DNA from 4 places in the Zhaonella formicivorans genome. Region 2 is predicted to be linked to each of the others. Evidence: riboswitches for the same ligand, from Rfam matches in the RefSeq annotation. Region 2 holds a riboswitch; each other region holds the start of a gene.

Region 1 (5,114 bases), 700 kb from region 2:
CGGCTTCAGTCCGACTTTTTGCCTGGGAGGACTGTCTGCTTTCATGTTCCTGGTCTTGGTTGCCAGCGGAACTTTACTATTGTTTTATTATACGCCCGGCGAAGCAGCTCTCCAGTATGGTTCCATAATTACCATCGACCAGGTAATTGCTTATGGCTGGTTAATCAGGGGCATCCATAAATGGGCGGGACAGCTGATGGTTGTATTGGTTTTTGGCCATATGCTCCGTGTCTTTATGCACGGAGCATACCGTCCTCCCCGGGAAGGCAACTGGGTTATTGGCGTAGCCCTCTTAATCCTCACGGTGCTTCTTGACTTCACGGGGTATCTCCTCCTGGGAGATCAAACGGCTGTCTTAGCCCAAAATGTCGTTGGCGGAATTTTAAACCGGTTTCCCCTGGCAGGAGATATGCTTAATGCCATTGTTTTCGGTGGTGAACCCGGCGGCAGTACGGCCGGGATCAGGATTTATATTTGGCACTGCATAGTTTTGCCGGCAGTGTTGCTCCTGCTCATGCTCTGGCATTTTTACCGCGTCCGCAAAGACGGGGGCGTGAGTCAGGGGACGGTTCTCTGACTCATTTTTCCCTTTATTACTTAGGTCCAATTGTTGGCAGGTACCATTTTTAATGTGGAGGATCAGCTCGTGGAAAACTTACAAAAATCCGGTGAAGCTGCTGTTCGGCACGAACCTAACGCGCCCCGTAAAGAGCTGATATCAAGAGAAATTATAGCCGCCCTAATTTCCTTTGATCTCATTCTGGGCATGGCGGTGCTGCTCAAAACCGGTTTAGGACCGGCAGCAGGCCTTGGGGCACAAGGGCAGATTATCCATGCTCCCTGGATTTTTTCCGGCATCCAGTTGCTGCTGTTTTATCTGCCTGTACCTGTGGCGGGGATATTTCTCCCTGCGCTTTTTGTCGCTTTCTTATTTTGGGTGCCTTATCTGGAAAGACGTTTTAAGCCTGTGACTGTAAAACTGTTTTTTTATATGTTAATGCTCGGTGCTGTACTCTTTACTCTTGTAGGCAATTATTTATAAATTTTGCATTGTTGTCGCCGGAGGATTGACATCATGGATAACAAAAAGCTGATTATTGTTGTGGCCGGATTTGTGGTCGCCTTCTTGCTTTTGGTGGCGGCGGAATTAAAGGAAGCCGGTCAAGAGTGGAAACAGTATTCCGCAGAGCCTGTAAATTTGACTCTTCCTACAGGCAAAGTTGAACGCTGCCTGACCTGCCATCAGGGTATTGAAGAGATTAGCCCGTCCCACCCCATAGAAGCCGTAGGCTGTGTGTCCTGCCATGGCGGAAACGGGCTTGCTCTTGATAAAGATACGGCCCATACCGGCCTTTACGGTAAAAGAAACCCTTCGGAACTGCAGTATGTGCAAGTGACGTGCGGCGGGGAAAATAACCAGTGTCATACCGGCAGGGGTACGGATTATAAAAGCCCGGCAGACACTGTTCCGCTCCTTCTCATGGCCACCAAAGCAGGGGAGATAACGGAGGTAGGTAAAACGTTGGGTTGGTTTCAAGATAAGATGAGCCGTTTTGCTGTTCAGGCGGTAACTGAAAGCCCGGAAAAGCTGCCTCCCGATTTGGTGGAAGAGAGAGGGCTGGGCGGTCAGACTCCGGCGCTGAAACAGTTTTCAGCAGATAAGACAAAGGCCAATAGTATTAAGTTTGCCGGGAGTTGCTTGAGCAGCTGCCACTTGAATACCACCCAAGGAGATTCCTCGGCGAGCAGAGTAAATAGGCCACCGGAAGAACAAAAATATTTGGGCGGTTGTGCAGCCTGCCATGTCCAATATCAACCCGGCAGTACTTATCAGGGCGGAGATCCGACTATTGACAAAGCAGAACCGGGGCATGCTCCCAAGCATCAGCTGACTACTGCCATAGCCTACTACCAGTGCAACGCCTGCCACAACCAGGGTGTGCATTCCATTGCCAAAATGGAGTTTTACCCCAGGGATGATGTGCCGCCCAGCGCTGTAACCAGCCCTGTTGCGGACAGGTACCAGGTGTATTATATTGCCCAGGAGCGTTATGCCAAATGTGAGGTCGAACTGGACTGTATCGACTGCCATACTCGCAATGAGGTTATGGGCGACGGCCATCTGTACGGCAGCAAAAGTAAGGCCCAGGTTATCCGCTGTTACAACTGCCACGGCACAACCCAGGAGCCTCCCAAATGGTCCCGCATAACCTCAGGGGATGACCCTGCTATTTGGGCCTCCGGTTATTTCCACAAAGACTTTCCTGAACTAAAAGTCGGGGATATCGTGGCCTTGACTCTCAGGGGAGAGCCCATGCTGAACGTCCGCCTGGAAAACGGTAGGGCAGTGTTATACAGCAAAATCGACGGCCGCAAAGTACCCATACCCCTGGTTCAAGGCAGCGCCTGCCAGCAAAAGCCAGACGAGCAGAAAGGGGAAGATTGTCACACGTGCCATAGTGTGGCGAAGTGAAGAAAGCATAGCCCGCAGGCTAGTTTGAAATGATGATATTTTTATAGAGTATGACGAGAAGGAAAATACCGTTAAGATGATCTCCAGCGATAAAGAAGCTTCCGTGTTCGTTGATAATTATTTAAGCAGCGTTGGTCAAACAATTCAATCGCTCAAAATAAGGGCAAATGTTGGACTAAGAAATAAGCTTATACTGGAACTAAAGGCACGATCAAACCTTTCAATCAGGCAAATTGCAGAGCTACTAGGAATAGATAGAAATATTGTTCAGAGAGTAAAATGAGTCAGAGAACCGTCCCCTGACTCATTGAAAATTTTCCCTTGATTTTTCTTTTTGTTAGAGTTATCATTTGAAGTAGAAAAATAAAGCAAAGATGTAAATAGGTGCCTTCTTATTGAAGGATAATAGGGAATCGGGTGCAAGTCCCGAACGGTCCCGCCACTGTAACCGTGGAGTACCTTGCAAGAACCACTGTTCCTCATTTCAGCAGCTGAATAAGGGGGATGGGAAGGAGCAAGGAAAGCTATGATGCGGAAGTCAGGAAACCTGCCTGTTTACTGCGCGTTCTCTCGCAGGAAGAGATCGTAGCCTGAGGATGATGGTAAAGTCCTTGGCCATAACTTATTATGGCTAAGGACTTTTTAGTTTACCTATGCTCTGACTTTAAACATGACGGTTATGCCAATGTTCTTACTTAGGTTATTTTAAAAATCATATCTAAGCCGTTAACAGGTGCCCTATAACTAGGGATAATAGGGAAGACCGAAACAGGATCTAAAGAAGTGATTCTGGAAACGGCGCGGTCCCGCCACTGTAGTCGGGGAGTTTCCTCAAAGTTAGCCACTGGGCAGTTCCCGGGAAGGCAGAGAGAAACAGTGACCCGTGAGCCAGGAGACCTGCCTGTTAGCAATATGTTTGTGGATGATGGTAAAGTCCTCAACCTTTTGGTTGAGGACTTTTTTTATAAATAAAACAGGAGGGAGAAAACAATGTCATTGTTAAGAAGTGCCTTAGAGGGTGTTGTAACCCCGGAAATGGAAAAGGCAGCAGAGCAGGAGGGAGTCAGACCGGAATTTATCAGACAGGGGGTTGCTGAGGGGAAAATCGTTCTACTCTGCAATTCTAACCATCATAATGTTGTACCGGTAGCCATTGGTGAGGGCTTACGGACCAAGGTCAGCGCAAGCGTGGGCTTATACGGCAAAAATGCCAGAATTAGCGAGGAAGTAACCAAAATAAGGGCCGCCGTCGAGGCAGGCACTGATGCCATCATGGACTTAAGTGTCAGCGGCCCTATTGATGCCATGCGTAGAGAGGCACTGGCTGTTACCTCTAAACCGTTGGGAACACTTCCCTTGTATCAAGCGCTGGCAGAGGCAAGCGAAAAATACGGTTCATCTCTAAAGATGCAAGAGGAAGAACTTTTTGAAGTTATTGAACGGCAGGCCGCTGACGGGGTTGACTTTTTGGCGCTGCACTGCGGCACTACCATGGATGTCATAGAACGGGCCAAGAGAGAAGGCAGAGTCGACCCGCTGGTTAGTTACGGTGGATCGCACCTGATCGGGTGGATGGTACATAACCAAAAGGAAAATCCCCTCTATGAAAATTTTGATCGAGTTCTTGAGATTGCCGCCAAATATGATGTAACCCTTAGTTTCGCAGATGGCATGCGACCGGGTTGCCTTGCCGATTCTTTAGACGGCGCCCAAGTACACGAGCTGGTGATTTTGGGAGAACTGGTACAGCGGGCGAGAGCAGCAGGTGTTCAGGTAATGGTGAAAGGTCCTGGCCATGTTCCCCTTGATCAGCTCAAGGCCACAATAACACTGCAAAAGAGCCTATGTAAAGGAGCTCCGTATTTTGTATTCGGCCCCTTAGTCACCGATACTGCTGCCGGTTACGACCATATTAGCGCTGCCATCGGAGGTGCAATAAGTTCATGGGCAGGAGCGGAGTTTATCTGTTACGTGACACCTGCCGAACACATTGGCCTACCGGATTTAGAACAGGTACGGCAAGGTGTAATTGCCGCTCGGATTGCGGCCCATTGTGGAGACCTGGCGAAAGGATTGCCGCAAGCGGTAAAATGGGACCTGGAAATGTCAGTGGCCAGGAAAAATCTTGACTGGGAAAAACAGATTGCCCTGGCTATTGATCCTGCTACAACTAGGAGAGTGTGGAAAGAGAGAAGCGGTGATTTTTCATCCAAATGTTCAATGTGTGGGCCATACTGTGCTATGGAAATAGTTTCCAAGTACCTGGGTAATAAAAAACACGCTTGTTAACTTGTTAAAAGGAAGGGGATAATCATGACTCAAGTTTTAGCTGCCCGTGCCGGGAAAATCACTGAGGAGATGGAAATAGTAGCTGCCCAGGAGAATGTGGATGTGGAATTGATCAGGCAGGGAGTTGCCGAAGGGACCATTGTTATTCCAAAGAACAAAAACCGGAATCGTTCTAAGCTTTGCGGTATCGGAAAAGGTTTGGACATTAAAGTCAATGCTTTAATTGGCACTTCCAGTGACCGTGATCAAATGGAGATGGAGGCCAGAAAGTTAAAAATTGCGGAAGAGGCAGGATGTCACTCCTTCATGGATTTAAGTACAGGAGGAGATATTGACGGCATGAGAAAGCAAA
Region 2 (5,114 bases):
GCCAGCCTGGCATAGGCCAACTGCACAGAACTAATTCCTGGAATAACTTGAATCCGCTCGCTGGGAAACGACTTTCTGATTATGGGGAGTAAGCTGTGAAAGCCGGGGTCTCCTGACACTAAAACGGCAATTTCTTTATGTAAGTTGCTACGGATAAAAGCAATAACTTTAGGCAGATCGCCGGTGATTACCATTTTTTCACCCCGGTGTTCGGGAAAAAGGGCTAAGGCTCTTTTGCCGCCTACCAAAACCTGGGCGTTGTTTACAGTGTCCACTGCTTTCGGAATTAAATAATCCCTGCTCCCTGGTCCAATACCAACTACGTGTAGCAAACTCAATTACACCTCAATTCCTCCAATAATAGCGAAGCACTTTCATCCTGTCCCAGAGTTTCCCCACTTAAAGAGGTAAGGATAGTGCCAATTTTAATTTTCCCTTGTACGAATTCGCTTGCTTTGGCGCTGACTCTCTGGGCTAACTTTTCAAAAAGAAAATCCATTCCGGCTTCTTTTACGGTTCCTACTGCCTCTTCGATAGTATTGGCCCCCATAATGGCGTCGATCACCTCCATAGAAGCGCCTTGTAGAGCTGCATGGGCGGTAAGAATCTCTAACCTGGCATCGGCTACTTTGCTATGAGTGTGAAAGATTCCACCGGCTATTTTTATTAATTTGCCAATATGACCGTACAGGATTAAATTTGCAACTTGTCGTTGACAGCATTCCTGCAGCATAAAACCGACAAAATTGCTCATTTGCACAACTGCTTCTTCCGGCAACCTCCACCTTTCCATGGCCCGCCTTTGCCCCATCCTGCCGGGAGTCAGCACTAGTGTTTTATATCCCATGGCCAAAGCCAAGCTGATCTGGGGAACTAGGGAAGACTTAAAGGCTTCCTCCGACATAGGTTCCACAATTCCTGTAGTACCTAGAATGGAAATTCCCCCTACAATACCTAATTTAGGGTTAAGGGTTTTTCTTGCTGCTTCTTCTCCCCCAGGCACAATTATTTCCAGTTCGACCCCCTGACCTGCCTCCAGCAATGGCTGCACTGCTTCCTGAATCATTTTTCGAGGTACCGGATTTATAGCCGGCTGACCGGGAGACACTGCTAAACCCGGTTTCATAACAGTTCCAACTCCCTTACCACCTCTAATCTCTATTGTAGATCCCTTCATTACGGCTTTAACTTTGATTTCCAACCCGTGAGTTATATCGGGATCATCGCCGCCATCCTTGATTACGCTGCAGGTTGCGCTTTTCTGATTGATTTCTAGAGCATGCACAGGAATTGTGAGCGTGGTATTGAGAGGTGTTACAATTTCGACCTCCTTCACTTGCTGATTTTTGACCAAAGCTAATACAGCCCCCTTGGCTGCGGCTGCAGCACAGCTGCCGGTGGTGTAACCCCTCTTCCACATTCTCCCTTCATAGTAGCGATACATGTCCATTTTCAATCCCTTTCAGTAGATTGCATAAATTTGTGCAAACGCTTCAGCGCCAGAGGAATCCCGGACGCCACGAAATAAACTTCCTCAGCAGTCTCTGCTACTTCCTGATTCGCTTCACCTAAAAGGTCACGGTAAAACCTGCCTAAGCGGTTGTCTGGTACCAGGCCCAAGCCTACTTCGCTGGAGACAATGATCAGTGTTGAACCCGTGTTTTTAGCTGCTTGTAAGATCGCCCGGACTTCAGCGAGCACCGCTGCCCTGTTTTCTTCATCATTATCAGCGTTATTCCTCCAAAGCAAATTGCTCACATAGACAGATAAACAGTCCAAAAGAAAAACTTTCTCCGGTGCCCCAATTTTCCCTATCAAGTCCGATACACAGTACGGTTCTTCCAAAGTTTCCCAACCAGCAGGCCTGCGCCGCTGATGCAAGTCAACCCGAGCTTGCATTTCTTCATCAGTAATCACAGCTGTAGCGATATAAGAAACAACAGCGGAAATTTGCGCGGCCAGTCTCTCGGCAAAAGCGCTTTTACCGCTTCTGGTCCCACCGGTAACTAGAAAAATTTTTCCTGGCAAAAGCTCACCCCTCTTACCCTCCAATGAACTTATGTTTTCAGAGTAAGCACCAATGCCCGCTAGCGCGGCACCAACAATAGGATGAAAATGACTCTGGAGCGATTGGCAAAAAACGATACAGTATATTTTCAGATTAGACAAAAAGACCTCGCCTACGCTAGGTTGGCTGAGGTCTTAATAAGCTGCTTAACGCCTGTCCCTTAACGCGAAGGACATTGCGCAAAGTTATAGGCAGGTTTCCTGGCTACGGTTCATTCCTTCCTCCGCCTTCCCGGTTTAACCAGTGGCTATGGAGGCTTCTCCCCGTTACAGTGGCGCGACCGCTCAGGCTTTTCACCTGATTCCCTTCTCCTGTAACTTCACCCATGAGGTTTTATATTAAAATTTTTAAAATTTTGTCAGCTGGACTGAGAATTAACTGATCAGTATCAATTATAGCTCATACCCATTTTTTTGACAAGTTATAAAACAAACGTATCAGGAGCTGCCTTGGTTATTGGCTTTGTTTATTTTGCAGCAGGGCTAGCTGTCTGTTCCGTTCGAAGATTAAGCGCGCATACCTGGCGTTTTGCAGTTTTAAAATGCGTTTTTCCCTTTCCGCTCGCTGAAGCAGTTCAGCCTTTTCCCGCTCTATTCTTTCAACAAGTTGGATCAGAACGCGGCGGCTTACCCTCAGTTGCGCTACTTTTTCTTCCAGCTGACTAATCCGTTTCAAAAGTTCTTGTTCTTTAAGACTATCCAACAGTACCACACCCGTCCATAGAAAAATTCCCATAAAATTATATGCACGGGCAATGGTTTTATTGACAACTCAATTTACCTAGGCCGGTTTATTTTCCGTAACCTTGAAATCAAAACTTGCCTTAATCCTTGCTACTGCTTCCCGTAATCTTTCTTCCTCCTCTACCAGGGCAATGCGTACATATCCCTCACCAAGTTGACCAAATCCTATACCGGGCACCACAACTACGCCGGTTTTATGTAAAAGTTCTACAGCAAAAGCGTAGGAATCGGTGTATCCTTTGGGCAAGGGTGCCCAGACAAACATAGTTGCTTTTGGTCTCGGCATATCCCACCCCAGGTCTCTTAAACCATTCACCAGTACATCCCTTCTTCTGGCGTAGACAGCGGCGTTTTCCCGCACATAATCCTGGGGCCCGGTTAAAGCAGCCACTGCAGCTAACTGCACAGCTTTGTAAATGCCGTAATCTAAATTCGCTTTAACTGCAGTTAAAGCGGCAATAACTTCACGATTGCCGACTACAAAACCTATTCTGCATCCAGCCATGTTATAAGTCTTGGAAAAGGAATGAAACTCCACCCCTACCTCTTTTGCACCCGGAACCTGCAAAAAACTAATAGGTCGGAAGCCGTCAAAAGCAAGTTCTGAATAAGCATTATCATGACAGACGATCAGATCATATTCTTTTGCGAAATCAACCACTTCCGAGAAAAATTCATAGTCAGCCACTGCTGCCAAAGGATTATTGGGGTAATTTAAAAACAACAGTTTGGCCTCGCGGGCAACCTTTTCGGGTATATCCTGCAACTTGGGCAAATAATTATTGTCTGCTTGAAGGGGCACCGCAACTTTCTTACCTCCGGCCAACATTACACTTGCTGTGTAAATAGGATATCCCGGTTCGGGAACTAAAGCAATATCCCCCGGGTTTAAATAGGCCAAGCAAATATGGCCAAGACCATCTTGTGACCCCATTAAGGAGAGCACTTCATTCTGCGGATCCAACTGGACATTGAATCTTTTACCATACCACTCAGCTACGGCAGCCTTGAAAACATCCAGCCCCTGGGTTAAAGCGTAGCCATAAATACTCTTGTCGGCTACAGCAGCTTGTAGTGCCTCCACAATATGAGGCGCCGGCGGACGGTCAGGACTCCCTATACTCAAATTGATGATATCCACCCCGCGGGCTTTAACTTCTTTGCTCAATTTATCCATTTCACTAAAAATAGCCGAACCCAGTTTTTTCACCCTGCTAGCTTGCTCCATTTCCTACTCCTCCTTTTGCTTTTTCCAAAGCTTTAACTGCATGGTAGGGAACCACTGCGGCCCCGATTTCAGCTTTGCTTTCAGTGCCTATGCCATGAAAATCGGAACCCCCGGTGGCAATTAGCTTGTATGTTTTACATAAGCTCAAATAATTTCTCTTGTCGTCCTCGCTATGTAGTGGATAATAAACCTCGATCCCCTGTATGCCTGCCAGAATCAATTCTTTGACCAGGCGCTGATCACCCAGCAAACCAGGATGGGCGAGCACAGCCACCCCTCCGGTCGCTTTAATCAGATCAATACCCTCCTGAGGATGTAATTTTTTTCTCGGTACAAAAGCCGGAGCACCACGGTTTAAGAATTTTTGAAATCCTTCCTCCACGGTGGCCACGTATCCCTTTTCTTTTAAGGCAAGAGCTATGTGCGGCCTTCCGACGCTGCCTTCTCCTGCCAGTGCCAAAACCCTCTCCCAATCCAGTTTATATCCTAAGTCACGTAATTTTTTCAGTATTTTTTTGTTTCTGTTTACTCGGTCAGCGCGCAAATCCGCCAGCCTGTTTTGCAGCGGCTCATTCCGAAAATCAAGAAAATAGCCTAAGATATGAATTTCTGTATCGGCAAACTGGGTGCTTAATTCTATTCCCGGCACTACCGTTATGGTGAGCATGTTACCGGTTGATAGAGCCTCTTCCAGTCCTGCCGTGGTATCATGATCAGTTACCGCCAAGGCTGCCAGACCTTTGCTTTGGGCCAGCCTTACTACCGCTGCGGGAGCAAGGGCGCCGTCGGAAGCTGTGGTATGTATGTGTAAATCAGCTAACATCATGTTCACCTTAATTATCTGTATTTTATCGTGTCTACAGGCTCCAGGCAACTAAAACATCCATTTAGATTTTAGATTAAATTTGCCTCTAAAACCCGTAAAATATTTTTACCCAGTATTTTTGCAATTTCCTCTGTCTTATATCCTCTTTTATCAAGTCCGGCAATTAAATTCGAAAGTCTGGTCACATCTTCCAAGCCTGGCGTCATAGGATCGGTACCGTCAAAATCAGAACCAATGCCAACGTGTAAG
Region 3 (5,114 bases), 930 kb from region 2:
CAGACTGGAGTGGATGATCATCATTTTAATCAGCATCGAACTGCTTTTATCGCTGCTGGAAAAAATATTTTAAAAAAGGGCGATCAGTTAAATCGCCCTTTTGATCTTCTTCTCACCATATTCCTTTGACTGCATCAAGCTAAACAATTCCTCTTTTGTTCTGGGAGCCGGGCTGTTTAATGGAATCCACCCTTTTTGCTTCATCTCCTCATAAACTTCCAACACCCATGGTTTAGTCAAATCAGCGTGCTCAAGCAATGCGCCATCCTGGAAAATCTCCTGAGGTTCCCCCATTCCTGCCACTTGCCCGTTGATAATGATATAAATATAGTCGGACCAGGAATAAGCCAAATCCACATCGTGGGTAGACAGGATAATAGTCTTCCCTTCCCGGTTAAACCTATTAATTAAGTCAATAATCTCCTTGGAATGCCTTGGGTCCAGCCAGGCAGTAGGCTCATCAAAAATCAGCACCTCCGGTTCCATTGCCAGGATGTCGGCAATGGAAACCCTTTTCTTCTGGCCGTAACTCAACAGGTGGGTAGGCTTATGCTGCAAATGGCAGATTTCCGTAGCCTCCATTGCAGCTTCAACACGGCGCAGCACCTCAACCTTGTCCAGGCCCAGGTTTAAAGGACCAAAGGAAATCTCCTGCCGGACGCTGGCGGAAAAAAGCTGGCTATCCGGGTCCTGGAAAACGATGCCCACGTTTTGGCGCAGTTCCATCAAGGCGCTGTGCTGATAGGATATATCATTCCCAGCAAAACGGACCTTACCGCTGGCTGGTTTTAAAACGCCGTTAAAATGCAAAAACAGGGTCGACTTCCCCGCACCGTTAGGGCCTAAAACCGCAACCTTCTTCCCCCGCTCGATGGCTAAATTTATGCTATTTAACGCCTTGGTGCCATCGGGGTACGTAAAACTCAAGTTCACTGCCTCCAAAATCAGATCAGCCAAGCAAGCCCACCCCCTAAATATAACGCCAGCAAGACCATTGCCAGATCAATAAACCCGATTACCGCCAAATTTCTTTTCGATAAGACATACTCATTATCCAGTACATTGATGGCATCGGTATAGCATCTGGCCATCATTGTCACCGTCAATTCCCGGGATTTTTGCAAGGATTTGCCGAACAGGTTGACAACCAACCCTCCCAGCGAATGATAGGAGTTTCTCCAGGAGGCGTAACCCAGCCTGGTGGCCTGTGAAATATACATCCTGCCCGCAGTGTCCAATAAGACAAAAATAAAACGGTAGATGAGCCCCATCAGTTCCAGGAACAGCCCGGGAGTCTTCAATTTCTTCAATACCCAAATCAGATCGACCATAGGCGTGGTTAAAACAAGAAAATACAGGCAACTGACAGCCCCCAGGGATTTAAAAAAGAGATTTACTGCCAAAACCATGTCTCTATAGCGTACACCGATAATAACCGCTCCCAGATTAATTTCCTGCCAGTAACCGGCAGCCCGGTCCCCGAAGGAAAGCATGACGGTCAAAACTCCCGGCAGCAGAAAGGCCAAAGGCATGAGCAGCATTTTAGCATAATAACTTCCGGGAATCCTGGCCATACCCACTGTGGCTATGGCCGCTAAAGCAATCACAATTACAGAAATGACCAGTGAATCAGCCAGCAGGCAAATTAGCAATAAGCTTATGGCAAAGATGAATTTTTCCACAGGATGAACATCTTTAAGTGCGCTGGAATAGGCATACTGGTCGATGCTCAGCATTGTTAAATATTCCCCTTGTTTTTAGCCTTAGCCCGTGAAGCCCCTATGTAATAGCCAATAAAGCCGGCGCCTAAAGCCGCCTGCAGCGCAAAGAGCAAGCTCTCGATTTCCCCGCTGGGCGGCTCCCAGATGGGCGAGGCCCATGCTTGGTATTCAGGATTTAATTCACTAATAACCGCTTCTGCCTGGCCGTCGGCACCGCCAAACTCAGCCCCGCTCTTCAACAGTAAAGGAACAACAGCTAAGATAATAACCAATAAAATAAGCATCATGTTTTTGGCTGTAGTACTCATGCCTTTGCCTCCTTCTTTAGAACCGCCAGTTCCTGCAGTTCATTTTTGTTATAGGCGCTAAGCGTGTTAAAAACAAGTACTGTAAGCAAGCCTTCGCTGATAGCTAAGGGGAGCTGGGTTACGGCAAAAATAGCCATAAATTTGGCCATTGAAACCATAAACCCTCCTGTAGAAGCCGGGAAGGCCAATGCTAACTGTAACGAGGTAGTAACATAGGTTAACAGGTCTCCTATAGCGGAGGCCAAAAATACAGATAACCACACAGGCGCGCCTAATTTATCCCCAAGCTTATATATACCATATGCAGCAATAGGACCAACAATTGCCATCGAAAAAACATTGGCACCTAACGTGGTTAATCCGCCGTGGGCCAAAAGGAGCGCCTGAAAAAGAAGCACAATGCTTCCTAGAACTGACATAGCGGCAGGTCCAAAAATAATGGCTCCTAACCCCACTCCCGTCGGATGGGAAGAGCTTCCTGTTACGGAGGGCATTTTTAGGGCAGAAAGAACAAATGCAAAAGCCCCCACTACTCCCAACATCAACTTTAGATTTGGATTCTGCTTTGTTATTTTTTTGATGGACTTTAAGCCCAAAAGAACAAATGGCAAACTTAACAGCGTCCAAAAAACAGCCCAAGGAGCCGGCAAAAATCCTTCCATAATATGCATAGCGTAAGCTGCCTGCGGAACCGTCAAAAATGTCGCCATAAAATACAGAATATACATTGACCTTTTGGTTGCTTTCATTTTGAGTCACCTCATCTTTTTAAATTGGGCCACTGCCGCCAGCAAAGCCTCATAGTTTTGAACTTCGTTGCCCCAGCTTAAAGCAGGCCGTTTAATCACCACAACGGGGATTTTTAAACTTAAGGCTGCGGACATCTTTGTTTCCGTCCCTCCAGCCCGACCGCTTTCTTTAATAACCACTACGGAGGCGTTAAAAGTCTTGAACATCAGCCTGTTCATTTCTTTGGAAAAGGGGCCTTGCATGGCGATGATATCTTTTGGCCTTAAACCCAATTCCTGGCATTTTTTCACGACGTTATGATCCGGCAAAACCCTCACCACTATTCTTTTCCCCTTGGCGGCCGGGTGTCCAAGGAAAACTTCCAGGTTATTGCTGCCGGTAGTGAGAAACACCGTACTGCCCAGCTTAAAAGCCTTTTCCACCCCTTCTTCCCAGGAGTTGACAGGATGAATTAAAGGATGCCGTGGAATGTTTACTCTTTCCCTGACATAACGGACATAGGGGAGCATTTTATCCCGACAAAAACTGCCAATCAGCTGTGAGGCTGAGGTAGCAAAAGGGTTAGAAGCATCAACTACCAGGTCTATGCATTGCTTTTCATGTACCCGGCTCAAATTATCGTATGATAATTCACCGGGAAATATCTCCCCTGCAGTTTCAGTTGCCAGTTCCTTGCCGTAGTCGGTAAGAGCAGCCACCATCACCTGCAGCCCTTCCCGGCTTAAGAGGTTGACGATTTCCCTGCCTTCCTTCGTACCGGCCAAAACTAAAATCACCGCTACCCTTTCCCCCTCGTCCATGTTGTATAGAGTAAAAGCGCTGTTGTATGGTGTTCAAAAAAATACCCTAGTTTTACAAACTAGGGAGGATAAGCTTCAAAAAGGGCAGCCTTATCTAACCACCTCCCCGGTCAGGTGAAGATGCGATTAGAACAGGCCGGACCGCTATTCAAGGATCACCAGGAATCCCAAGTAGAATTTTGGCATTCCCTCCCCTTGCTGTACATACGGAAAATATGAATAGCTTCCATTTACTCTTTATCCCTCGGGACAAAGAACCTATTCAAAAGTATAAGTTATAACAGCAAAAAGCCCTCCAACCGACAGGCAGAGGGCTTACAAACCGAAAAAAAATGTTAAGACTCACTCCCCATCTACCGTGGGTTCAACTGCGAGCTCAGAACAAGCAGGTTTCCTGGCTCAAGGTCATTGCCTTACTATGCCTTCCCATTCGGCACTTAACCCAATACTGACATTTTGGTTAAACTGCATACTGCCATACGAAGCAATTTACTTTCATAACCCTTAAGTTAATACAAGGTTAATTGCCGAACAGTGGCTCAATATAGCAAGGCTACCTTTCACAGTGGCGGGACCGCGCCAGATTCCCACTGGCTTCCCTCTCGGCTTTGCATTTTCAGCAAAGCACTTGCTCCAAAGCTATTCTGTTTTCCCTAATTATACCAAAGACATAAGGTTTTAGCAATACCTTATAAAACTTTATTCAGTCACCAGTCGCCAGCAGCTAATGCCGTCAAAAGTACAGTCTTCGTAAAACAGTACGCCGGTACTGAATAAGTTTCGACCTCCTAACCTAAACTAACAGGGAATTAAAATATAAGGAGGTGTACTCTGGTTAATTTGGCCCAGAGGCTACATGAGAAACAATTCGGGTAAATCTAAGCCGCACAAAAAAAGCGGTGAATTACTGCAAGGAAAAGCCAAAGGCAAGGTAGGAAACACGAGACAATTGGATGCTTTGAAGCAAGAGGTGGCGGAAATCGGGTTGAACTCCAAAATAGAGATGGACCGGGAAAGAGGAGCTACCTCTCTTTTGAAAAACCTGAAAGCCAATAAAACAACAAAATAGTAAGCTGGGGAATCCTCCCCAGCTCAGGCTGTCGACAAACTATTATCAGCCAGCATGTATTATGGAGCGGGACTGGTTTCCACAGCCGTCGGCAGCTATGCTGCCGGTAACGGCGTAGGAGCTTGTCCAGAGCGAAATAATACATGCTGGCTTAGTCTACAAGCTGAATTGGGGAATATCCTCCCCAGCTTTCTTTATATGCCCAGGTGTTTCCTTCGCTCCATGATGAAGTTTTCAATGCCGTCTGCCACTTGGACCGGGTCGTCGCCCAGAGCCACCCTGCCGCCGGTTATCTCAACCAAATCTTCAGTCAAGAGCTTCACCAGTTCCGGGGCTCCGGTGACCGGTGGGGTCGGTGAAAGGTGGGTATACAACCCGAAGGCCAAAGCAAAAATTCCATCAATAGTCGCTTTTTGCTCCATGTATTGGGGAGCAGTCACCGCCACCGGCAAATCAGCCGTATCCA
Region 4 (5,114 bases), 740 kb from region 2:
CTGGGAGGTTCCCTGCCAGCAATGCCTCCAACAACTTGAAGTTACCCGGGGATAACTTAGTTCCTGCAGCCACAACTGCCTCCCGGGCCGTAAAATTTGATAAGTCTTTTCCTTCTAATGCCGGTGAAGTAAGAACTTTTAACGTTACCCCTTCTGGACTTACCTGTACGGCTTCCAGCCACAGCACCTGTCCCGGCTGCAGTTCAACAGCCGCCTGGGCCGAAATCTTTGCGCCATTTAAATTGAGCACAATATCTGCCCCTTCTACCCGCTGCACCACGCCCCGGTATACTTGTCCTTGCCGTAAGGCAAGCAAATCAGCAGTCAATTGCCAACCAGCGGAGGTAATTCTCAACAAGGGAATTTGCATGCTCTCTCACCTCACGAACGCTTGCCAATGTATTCTGTTTTTTTGCGCTTCTTCCTGCCAAGCGCACAATAAAAAATCGCCCCAGGCTTAAGTGAGGCGATTCAGCTTGTAGACAAAGCCCGTATGTATTATTTCGCTCTGGACAAGCTCCTACGCCTTTGACCTTTGGCAAAGCCGCCAGCCTAGAGGAAACCAGTCCCGCTCCATAATACATGCGGGCTGATAATAGTTTGTCGACGGTCTGAATCACCCCGGGCTTAAGCGAGACGATTTCTTTGTTGAATTACGTAGTAGAGGTATGCAGCCAAACCCAGGTGAATAAGCAAAGATACTAAAAAGGTGCTGAATAAATACCAGTTGCTGTATTCCAACAGTCCCAATTGTAGATAAACATAATGGGACAATGTTGCCAAAACAGGCAATGCCAGAATAACCGTTAAATACGTCAAGGAAGTGCGGGAGCGCAAAAAGTAATAGGCAAAGCCAATTTCAAGAGGCAACCAGGTTAGGGCCTGAAATACCGGTATTCCTGCAATATACAATATGTCAATATTGCTGAAGGTCCATACCCCTAACACGGAGATCATAACATAAAGCAAAATCAGGCCAAGAACAGGCCCGGCTACTAAGCCGAACCCGAAATATTCGGCGATTTTCTCCCTGGGCACAAGTAGATACAGAGCCACAAAAGCTGTAATAAATAACAGCAGGCTGAGGTAAACCATAAGATCGCTCCTTTCAGTTGCTATACCTATAGTATAGGAGAAAGAGCGGGATATATACCTGCCGTCTTCCCGGTTACCTTCTTTTTGCGATAAAATTTAAGATTTTTCGATACACTTTGGTATTGACCATGCTTTCTGCCCGGGCTGCTATTTCCTGCAATAGGACTATTAAATCACCGCTGCCGCTCCAGTTTTCCAGCACAGCCACGCGGTTGGAATTTAAAATTAAATTAATAATATGGACCGCCAACAACACATCGTCAGCGAAACCAAGAGGACCCAGGAGGGCCTCGGGAAAAAAGTCCACCGGAGAAATGAAGTAGGTTATCCCAGCGAAGATTACGGCCTTATTTTGCGCTGGAATACGCTTATCCCGGGCTAGCCGCACCAACAGCATAAATAAGTCCGGGGCAAAGAGAATCACTTCCGCTGCCATCTTGCCTTTCCGCCCGCCCTTTTTTTCGGCCCAGTCGGAAATTTGCTTGCGAATTTTATCAAAAAAATCCTGGGCTTTTTTTAAATCTTTTAAAGTAACCCCTTCGTCCAGCAGCTCAACTTTCACCGGTTCAAAATCCCCGGTCTTTTTATGTTCGTCCTGCATCAACCCTCAGCTCCTTCCCGGGCAGCCTCCACTGCCTTTTCCCCATCTCTGTATTATTCATTATGCTTCTCTTCCAGGGACCAATACTCCTCCTGCAGCTAAACAACTTTCTCCGGCCGGCTGTACATGCTGCTACCTGCTATTATTTCAAAAGAAGATACATCATTAAACGGGAAGCGGCTTCAGGCGTACAAAAAGGCAGCCTCTCAAAGTCTGCCTTTTTGTTTAGCTTAGTTATGAGGGTAGTTCCTCAGGCTGAAGCTTTGCTCTCATACTTTACACCCTTTGAAGTGCGCTTAAACAGCTCCCGAAACTCCCGCTTCGCTGAAAGTGGCCATTTCCCTTAACAGTTTCAGGCTGGCATCAACCAGGTTCATGGCCAGTGCTGCTCCCGTTCCTTCCCCTAACCGCATGTGCATCATCAGCACCGGCTTAATGCCCAGTATTTCCAGCATTACTTTGTGCCCCGGTTCCTCGGAGAGATGAGAACCGAGCATGTACTGTTTAGAAAGGGGAGATAATGCTCCTGCTATCAATGCGGCAGCACCGGAAATAAAGCCGTCGATAATTACGGGAACCCGGTGAGCTGCGCAGTTCAGGATAACCCCCACCAGCCCGGCTATCTCCAATCCGCCTACTTTGGCTAATACCTCCAGCGGTTTGTCCGGTTCCGGCTTGTTAATTTCCAAAGCCCTTTCAATAGCTGCTATTTTTATTTTCATCCGCTCATCGTCAGCTCCTGTGCCCCTGCCGACCACTTCCGGCACCGGCAGCTGACTGTAAGCAGCTACAATGGCTGTGCTGGGAGAAGTATTGCCGATGCCCATTTCCCCTATGCCGATTAAACCTGCTCCTTTCTCGATAGCTTCCTCGGCTATCTCAATTCCCACTTCAACGGCTTGTACAGCTTCCTCCATAGTCATGGCAGGACCTTGGGCCATATTTTTTGTGCCGTAAGCCACTTTTCTTTTAATGATCCCCTGCACATCAGGCAAATCAGCAGCCACCCCGATATCTACCACATATAGCTCAGCTCCAACGTGGCGGGTTAAAACACTCATGGCAGCGCCGCCTCTGACGAAGTTCAACACCATCTGGGGTGTAACTTCCTGAGGGAAAGGTGCCACTCCTTCTTTGACAATCCCATGGTCTCCGGCCATCAGGATAGCAGCCTTTCGTGGCAGCTCCGGTATCACCTGGCCGGTGATGCCTGCAATTTGTCTGGCCATATCCTCCAGCACACCAAGACTCCCCGGCGGCTTGGTCAAATCATCCAGGCGAGCCTGGGTTTTTTTCATTACCTCCTCATCCAGGGGCTTAATTTTTTTCATCGTTCTTTCCAGTTTCAGCATGTGTAAACCTCCTTTGTAATATAGGGAAATATAAAAAGCAAAAGCCCCCAGCCTGAAATAAATTCAAACCGAGGACTTTACCATCATCCCGACAGATCAGCTTTTAGGCAGGTCTCCTGGCTTACAGATCATAATTTCCCCGCACCTTCCCAAAAGGCTGGTGCCTTTCAGTGGTATCCGCGGGTAACTCCCTGCTTACAGTGGCGGGACCGCTGCAGGACTTGCACCTGATTCCCTATTCTCCCATACGGGCACCTAAAAGCTTATATTAGTTTGTCATCTGGGGCAGATATATTCCACAAGAAAATATAATTTCCTGCCTGAATTTAAAAAAGTATAAAATATATTCTATAATTATTCTAAGAATGGGTAAAAATAAAATATTCAATTGCCTCAAAGGAGGGCTAATCTTGGCAGCTAAAAAAAATTATATGGAGCTAGGCAAAACACTGGTGCGCCTGCCCAACTATACTAAGCTGCTATATAACTTACTTAAAGAACCGGAGGTTCCGAAATTAAGTAAAGCATACCTGGGTGCAAGTGTTGCTTACCTGACCGCCCCTGTGGACCTCATTCCAGGCATTATCCCGGTTATAGGCCAGCTGGACGACCTTTTGATCGTACTGTCCGCCATAGAAAAGGCATTGCTCTCCTGCACCAGGGAAACTGCCGCCAGGCATTTGAATGAAGCATCCCTTACTATTGAAGAATTGGAGCAGGATTTGTTATTAATCAAATCGGCTTTAAGAGCTTCGGGAAAAACTTTTGTCAGAGCTACAAGCCGCATGGCAGCCGGAGGTTTAAAATTGGCTGGAAAAGCAGCCTTAAAAACGGTAAAGCATCTTCTTAAAACCAAATGACTTCTATAAATCAACTTTTCTGACTTCTTCCCCGGTCAGGCTCTCTACTATTTCCTTAATATTTCTTTTATTTATTTCAAGTTCCGGGGCTATTTCGTACAAAGGAACCATCACAAAAGCCCTTTCCATCATCCTGGGATGGGGTATGGTTAATAATTCATCTTCAGATCGAAAATCCCCATATAACAAAATATCTACATCTATAATCCTGGGCCCCCACTTGATTACTCTTTCTCTTTTTAATACTTTTTCAATAAAATTGCAGTATTTTAATAAGGAGTAGGGAGCTAAAGAAGTCTCGAGCTCAACTGCTATATTTAAAAACCAGTCCTGTTCTGTGTAACCGACCGGCTCCGTTTCGTAATAAGAGGAAACCTTAGTAACATTAATGTGCTCGTGATTTCTCAGCAGTTCTACAGCTTGATCGATATTTGCTTTTTTATCGCCCAGGTTGCTGCCCAGACTTAAATATGCTTTGACTTTCCTTGTCCGCTTAATGGTTAAGCCAAAATAATCAAAAATGCCGTTAACAGGCGCCTCTGGTTTCCTGATCTGCACAATCACTTCCTGCACTCTACTGAATTTGTTTAATATTAAATTGGCTATAGCTTCTGCCAAAGCTTCGATTAATTTAAACCTTTTATTTTCTACTACATTTTTCACCATCTGATATACATCGGCATAATTGACAGTCTCGTGCACATCATCGGAAATACCCGCCTTGCATAAATCCAAAAACAATTCAATATCCACGAAAAATTTTTGTCCTAAAACATTTTCCTCAGGTAAAACACCGTGATAACCGTAGAAGGCTAAATTTTTGAGCAATATTTTGTCCATTTTTATTCGCCCCTGACAATAGCATCGGCTACCTTTGCCGCACGCATATTTTCTTTCACATCGTGGACCCTAACTATATCTACGCCTTGGATAATGCCCATCACAGTGGTGGCCAAAGTGCCTTCTACCCTCTCCCCTGAAGGCAAATCCAAAATCTTCCCGATCATGGACTTCCTTGAAGTCCCTAAAAGTATGGGATGGCCTAAATCGTTTAATTCCCCTAATCTGGACATGACCAGTATGTTTTGTTCAGGGGTTTTGCCAAACCCAATTCCTGGATCCAGAATAATTTTTTCCCGCTTTATTCCTGCAGCAGTTCCCAGCTGTATGGATTTTCGGAAAAACTTACAGATTTCTTCTATAATG

What was found. A riboswitch is a leader RNA that binds a small molecule or an ion and turns the genes downstream of it on or off. The one in region 2 is predicted to bind cobalamin.
Region 1: another riboswitch for cobalamin. It lies ahead of thiC (phosphomethylpyrimidine synthase ThiC); the one in region 2 lies ahead of cobU (bifunctional adenosylcobinamide kinase/adenosylcobinamide-phosphate guanylyltransferase).
Region 3: another riboswitch for cobalamin. It lies ahead of cobK (precorrin-6A reductase); the one in region 2 lies ahead of cobU (bifunctional adenosylcobinamide kinase/adenosylcobinamide-phosphate guanylyltransferase).
Region 4: another riboswitch for cobalamin. It lies ahead of cobT (nicotinate-nucleotide--dimethylbenzimidazole phosphoribosyltransferase); the one in region 2 lies ahead of cobU (bifunctional adenosylcobinamide kinase/adenosylcobinamide-phosphate guanylyltransferase).

What each region holds. Positions count from the first base shown of each region.
Region 1 covers NZ_CP085524.1:1,711,784-1,716,897, reverse strand. The annotation lists gene EYS13_RS08490 (cytochrome b N-terminal domain-containing protein) at 1-577, shown strand, start outside; gene EYS13_RS08485 (hypothetical protein) at 647-1,042, shown strand; gene EYS13_RS08480 (hypothetical protein) at 1,076-2,473, shown strand; cobalamin riboswitch at 2,839-3,042, shown strand; cobalamin riboswitch at 3,188-3,392, shown strand; gene thiC (phosphomethylpyrimidine synthase ThiC) at 3,464-4,762, shown strand; gene bzaB (B12 lower ligand biosynthesis ThiC-like protein BzaB) at 4,787-5,114, shown strand, end outside.
Region 2 covers NZ_CP085524.1:1,008,832-1,013,945, forward strand. The annotation lists gene cbiE (precorrin-6y C5,15-methyltransferase (decarboxylating) subunit CbiE) at 1-332, opposite strand, end outside; gene cbiD (cobalt-precorrin-5B (C(1))-methyltransferase CbiD) at 335-1,450, opposite strand; gene cobU (bifunctional adenosylcobinamide kinase/adenosylcobinamide-phosphate guanylyltransferase) at 1,453-2,028, opposite strand; cobalamin riboswitch at 2,242-2,410, opposite strand; gene EYS13_RS04980 (translation initiation factor 2) at 2,522-2,770, opposite strand; gene EYS13_RS04985 (LL-diaminopimelate aminotransferase) at 2,849-4,039, opposite strand; gene EYS13_RS04990 (PHP domain-containing protein) at 4,026-4,913, opposite strand; gene EYS13_RS04995 (dipeptidase) at 4,934-5,114, opposite strand, start outside.
Region 3 covers NZ_CP085524.1:1,938,363-1,943,476, forward strand. The annotation lists gene EYS13_RS09550 (RMD1 family protein) at 1-73, shown strand, start outside; gene EYS13_RS09555 (energy-coupling factor ABC transporter ATP-binding protein) at 88-957, opposite strand; gene cbiQ (cobalt ECF transporter T component CbiQ) at 945-1,736, opposite strand; gene EYS13_RS09565 (energy-coupling factor ABC transporter substrate-binding protein) at 1,739-2,029, opposite strand; gene EYS13_RS09570 (energy-coupling factor ABC transporter permease) at 2,026-2,778, opposite strand; gene cobK (precorrin-6A reductase) at 2,785-3,555, opposite strand; cobalamin riboswitch at 3,947-4,226, opposite strand; gene EYS13_RS09580 (hypothetical protein) at 4,436-4,648, shown strand; gene cooS (anaerobic carbon-monoxide dehydrogenase catalytic subunit) at 4,843-5,114, opposite strand, start outside.
Region 4 covers NZ_CP085524.1:1,752,504-1,757,617, forward strand. The annotation lists gene EYS13_RS08675 (hypothetical protein) at 1-370, opposite strand, end outside; gene EYS13_RS08680 (hypothetical protein) at 628-1,095, opposite strand; gene EYS13_RS08685 (YkvA family protein) at 1,169-1,696, opposite strand; gene cobT (nicotinate-nucleotide--dimethylbenzimidazole phosphoribosyltransferase) at 1,993-3,048, opposite strand; cobalamin riboswitch at 3,138-3,322, opposite strand; gene EYS13_RS08695 (YkvA family protein) at 3,459-3,908, shown strand; gene folK (2-amino-4-hydroxy-6-hydroxymethyldihydropteridine diphosphokinase) at 3,912-4,748, opposite strand; gene folP (dihydropteroate synthase) at 4,751-5,114, opposite strand, start outside.